2 regions of the Methylobacterium sp. NMS14P genome follow, and region 2 is predicted to be linked to the other one. Evidence: predicted binding sites of a transcription regulator. Region 2 holds the regulator's gene; the other holds the start of a gene.

Region 1 (2,187 bases), 220 kb from region 2:
AGGATATCGTGAAGTCGACCCAGAGACTGTCTGATCTGAAGGCGCTGTCGCCGGATCAGCTGAATGACGAGCTGATCAACCTCAAGAAGGAGCAGTTCAACCTGCGCTTCCAGGGGGCCACCGGCCAGCTCGAGAACGTCGCCCGCGTCCGCGAGGTCCGTCGCGACATCGCCCGTGTCCGGACTCTGCAGCGTTCCAAGACGCTGCAGCAGGCCAAGGGCTGAGGCGGGTTTTAGGAGACAACCATGCCGAAGCGCATCTTGCAGGGCACCGTCGTCAGCGACAAGGGTGAGAAGACCATCGTGGTGAAGGTGGAGCGTCGCTTCACACACCCGGTGATGAAGAAGACCGTGCGGCGGTCGAAGAACTACCACGCGCACGACGAGGGCAACGTCGCCAAGGTCGGGCAGACGGTGTTCATCGAGGAGTGCCGCCCGTTCTCGAAGACCAAGACCTGGAAGCTGGTCGAGGGCGAGGTGGCCCATGCCGAGGCCGGCGAGGCCGCCTGATCCCGGGATCCCGGCGGCTGCGGTCTCCGCATCCGCCAGATACCGGCCCGAGGCGTCGCGGATGGTGCCCCTCGGGGTGGCCGTCCCGGGAGCGCCCGGTGACCGGTACGACGATTGCCCGGACGCAATTCGACTCGCGAGAGCCGGATTCGTGCCGGGCTTCGTCGTTTCTGACGTTTGCCTGACTGTCGGCTTCCGACCGGCCGGCCGTCCGGGCTCGTCGTGAGAGGCGCTCGCCGTTTAGCTCACGTCCGATCCGGGCGGTCGTCCCCCCTTCGCACGCGCTCGGGTGGCCGATGAACGGATCGAACGTGGTCGTCGCGGGCATTCGAGTGTCGAGGCGGGATTTCGTGAGCCGCGCGTGGCAAAACGGCGTTCCGGCCTTGTCCGATGAGAACAAAACGGGTACATAGAGGCGGTGGCGACGCGCGTTGTGAACTGCGTCCAACCCCTTCATAAGGAGCCCGCCAGATGGCCCAGCCCGCATTGAAAGTGGTCGACATGCCCCCGGTGGACAAGGACAAGTCCAAGGCGATCGACGCCGCCCTGTCTCAGATCGAGCGCGCCTTCGGCAAGGGCTCGATCATGCGGCTCGGCAAGAGCGACAAGGTCCAGGAGGTCGAGACCGTCTCGACCGGCTCTCTGGGCCTCGACATCGCGCTCGGCGTCGGCGGCCTTCCGCGCGGCCGCGTGATCGAGATCTACGGTCCCGAATCGTCCGGCAAGACGACGCTGGCGCTCCACACCATCGCGGAGGCCCAGAAGAAGGGCGGCGTCTGCGCGTTCGTGGATGCCGAGCACGCCCTCGACCCGGTCTACGCCCGCAAGCTCGGCGTAAACCTCGACGACCTGCTGATCTCGCAGCCCGACACGGGCGAGCAGGCGCTCGAGATCACCGACACGCTGGTGCGCTCCGGCGCCATCGACGTGCTCGTGGTCGACTCGGTGGCCGCGCTGACCCCGCGGGCCGAGATCGAGGGCGAGATGGGCGAGAGCCAGCCCGGCCTCCAGGCCCGCCTGATGAGCCAGGCCCTGCGCAAGCTGACCGGCTCGATCTCGCGCTCGAACTGCATGGTCATCTTCATCAACCAGATCCGGATGAAGATCGGCGTCATGTACGGTAGCCCCGAGACGACCACGGGCGGCAACGCCCTGAAGTTCTACGCCTCGGTGCGCCTCGACATCCGCCGCATCTCGACCCTCAAGGACCGCGACGAGGCGATCGGCAACCAGGTCCGCGTCAAGGTGGTGAAGAACAAGGTCGCGCCGCCCTTCAAGCAGGTTGAGTTCGACATCATGTTCGGCGAGGGCGTGTCGAAGGTCGGCGAGCTGATCGACCTCGGCGTGAAGGCCGGCATCGTCGAGAAGTCCGGCGCCTGGTTCTCGTACAACAGCCAGCGCCTCGGCCAGGGTCGCGAGAACTCGAAGGGCTTCCTGCGCGACAACCCGAAGATCGCGGCCGAGATCGAGGGCTCGATCCGGCAGAACTCCGGTCTGGTCGCCGAGAAGATCCTGGAGAACGCCGCACCGACGGCGGACGATCTCGACGAGGGCGAGGCTTAAGTCGCGCCGCCGCGCACCGGGAGCGGCGCGCGGCGGACCTCTCGACCGACCGAGATCAGCGGCCCCGGAGTCTCTCCGGGGCCGCTTCGCGTTGAGGGGCGGCGGGCGGACGCGC
Region 2 (2,187 bases):
CGAAGCCCGGCGCCTGACGCGCCGCCGGCCGGTCAGCGCACCCCGAGGCCTGGATTGCGGCCCGGCAGGCGGGGGACCACCGTGCCGCGCTTCTCGACCGGCGCGTCGCAGGCGTAGGCGAACTCGGTCTTCAGCGGATCGAACACGGTCTCGCCGGTGATCCGGCAATCCTCGCGCACGGTCTCGTCGAGATAGGCCCGGGCGGCGGTGCGGAAGCGCTTCACCCGGGTGGCGTCCGGCTCCGGATCGATCCGGACCTCGCTCAGATTGCAGCCGGTATACTCGCGCAGAGCGTTGGACACGATCAGCATCCGGCGCAGCTGCCGGTTGTCGTAGACCTCGTAGGGCTCCTTGCAGCCGATCGTCACGACCTGAGGGGTGAGCGCCACGTAGTTCCGCGAGATGTAGGAGAACCCGGTGGTGCAGCCGGCGAGGCCGAGGCCGAGGGCGGCGAGGCCGAGGGGCAGCAGAGCAGCGGGTCGTCGCATCCGCGTCATTCCAAGAGGGTCCCAGCCCGCGCCCCGGATCCGCCGCCTTCCCGGCGGGGCACCGCGTTGCATTGAAACGGCTCCGCTTGCGCCGTCAATGCGTTTCTCGACCTTCTCCCGCGGGCGCGCCGCGGCGCGCCGAGCGTGGCGGTACCGCTCTTGCAGAACACTTGCGGAACGTTTAACCTGTTCGTGATTTGTTTCGGAGACCGTCACGTGGCGGTCCGCCAAGCCGCGAGTCCCCCGTCGATGCTCACGCGCAAGCAGCTGGACCTCCTGCGATTCATCCAGAGCCGGATGCAGGAATGCGGTGTCCCGCCGTCGTTCGACGAGATGAAGGATGCCCTCGATCTCAAGTCGAAATCCGGCATTCACCGGCTGATCACGGCGCTCGAGGAGCGCGGCTTCCTCAGGCGCCTCCCGAATCGGGCGCGCGCCATCGAGGTGATCCGGATCCCCGAGAGCCTGACGCAGGCGGCTCCGGCCCCCGTCGAGCCGCGCCGCTTCACGCCGAGCGTGGTCGAGGGCGGCAAGTCCAAGCAGCCGCCGGCCCCGGCGAGCACGCGGATGATCGACGAGTCCGGCCGCGCCATCTCGATCCCCGTCATGGGCCGGATCGCGGCCGGCACGCCCGTCTCGGCGATCCAGAACCAGAGCCACGCCATCACCCTGTCGCCGGACTTCGTGGCCGGCGGCGAGCACTACGCCCTCGAGGTGCGCGGCGACTCGATGGTCGAGGCCGGGATCCTGGACGGCGACCTCGTGGTCATCCGCAAGCAGGACACCGCCAATACCGGCGACATCATCGTGGCGCTGATCGACGACGAGGAGGCGACGCTCAAGCGCCTGCGCCGCCGCGGCTCCTCGATCGCCCTTGAGGCCGCCAACCCGGCCTACGAGACCCGCGTGCTCGGGCCCGACCGGGTCCGGATCCAGGGTCGCCTCGTCAGCCTCGTCCGCCGCTACTGAAGCGGCTCGGCCGGCGCGTCGCCGGGGGCGAGCTCTCCGCCCGGCGCGGCGTCGGCCTCCGACGGCGCGGCTGCCCCGTCCTCCGCGGCGCGGCCGCCCGGCTCGGCGGAGACCGGCCGCGATGGTCCCGGTCCGCGTCCTGGGACCGACCGCCAGGGCACCGCGCGCCCGTCGTCGCGGGCGTAGCGCGCGGCGAAGCCGTCGCCGTCGGTCCGGAGGGCCACGGCCCCGCGGGCGGCGAGGGCCCGCCGGTCGATCACCAGGGGGCCCGTGCAGGTCGGAGGCGCCGCCAGGAAGGTGATCAGCACCGCGGCGCGGGCGCAATCCTCCGGGAAGGCGCGCCGGTCCCGGACCAGGGCGACCGCCCGCCCGTCCGGCAGCCGGGCGGTGCAGCCGAGCCTGTCGCAGCGCCCGCTGCCCGACCGGACGATCAGCCCCGCGGGCCGCCGCCCGTCGCCGTCCGCCTTCAGCCACTGTTCGAGGACGAAGCCGGAGGGGCTTCCGAGGGGCGCGAGCCGACCGTCCGGACCCCGCACCGCGGCTCCCGCGCCCTGCCGGTCGACGTAGAGGTCGTAGCGGTCGGGCCGGGCCGCGAGGGCGAGCCCGAGCAGGACCGGCGGCACGGCGAGCCAGCGCAGGCGCGAGGCCGGCAGTGTCGCCAGCAGCAGGCCGGCGGCCAGCAGGGCCAGCGCCGCGGTGCCGAAGGCCGGTAGCACCAGGATCGCCCGCT

The links. Region 2 encodes LexA, which represses DNA repair genes until DNA is damaged. Its sites were predicted from a motif close to TGTTCNNNNTGTGTTCNG; they were not measured.
Region 1: a site for LexA is predicted at 902-919, ahead of recA (recombinase RecA). Genes of this name have one in related genera too.

Annotation. Positions count from the first base shown of each region.
Region 1 is NZ_CP087106.1:2,527,426-2,529,612, forward strand. It holds gene rpmC (50S ribosomal protein L29) at 9-224, shown strand; gene rpsQ (30S ribosomal protein S17) at 246-509, shown strand; gene recA (recombinase RecA) at 1,011-2,072, shown strand.
Region 2 is NZ_CP087106.1:2,310,485-2,312,671, forward strand. It holds gene LOK46_RS10965 (hypothetical protein) at 1-17, shown strand, start outside; gene LOK46_RS10970 (hypothetical protein) at 33-488, opposite strand; gene lexA (transcriptional repressor LexA) at 738-1,457, shown strand; gene LOK46_RS10980 (ComEC/Rec2 family competence protein) at 1,451-2,187, opposite strand, start outside.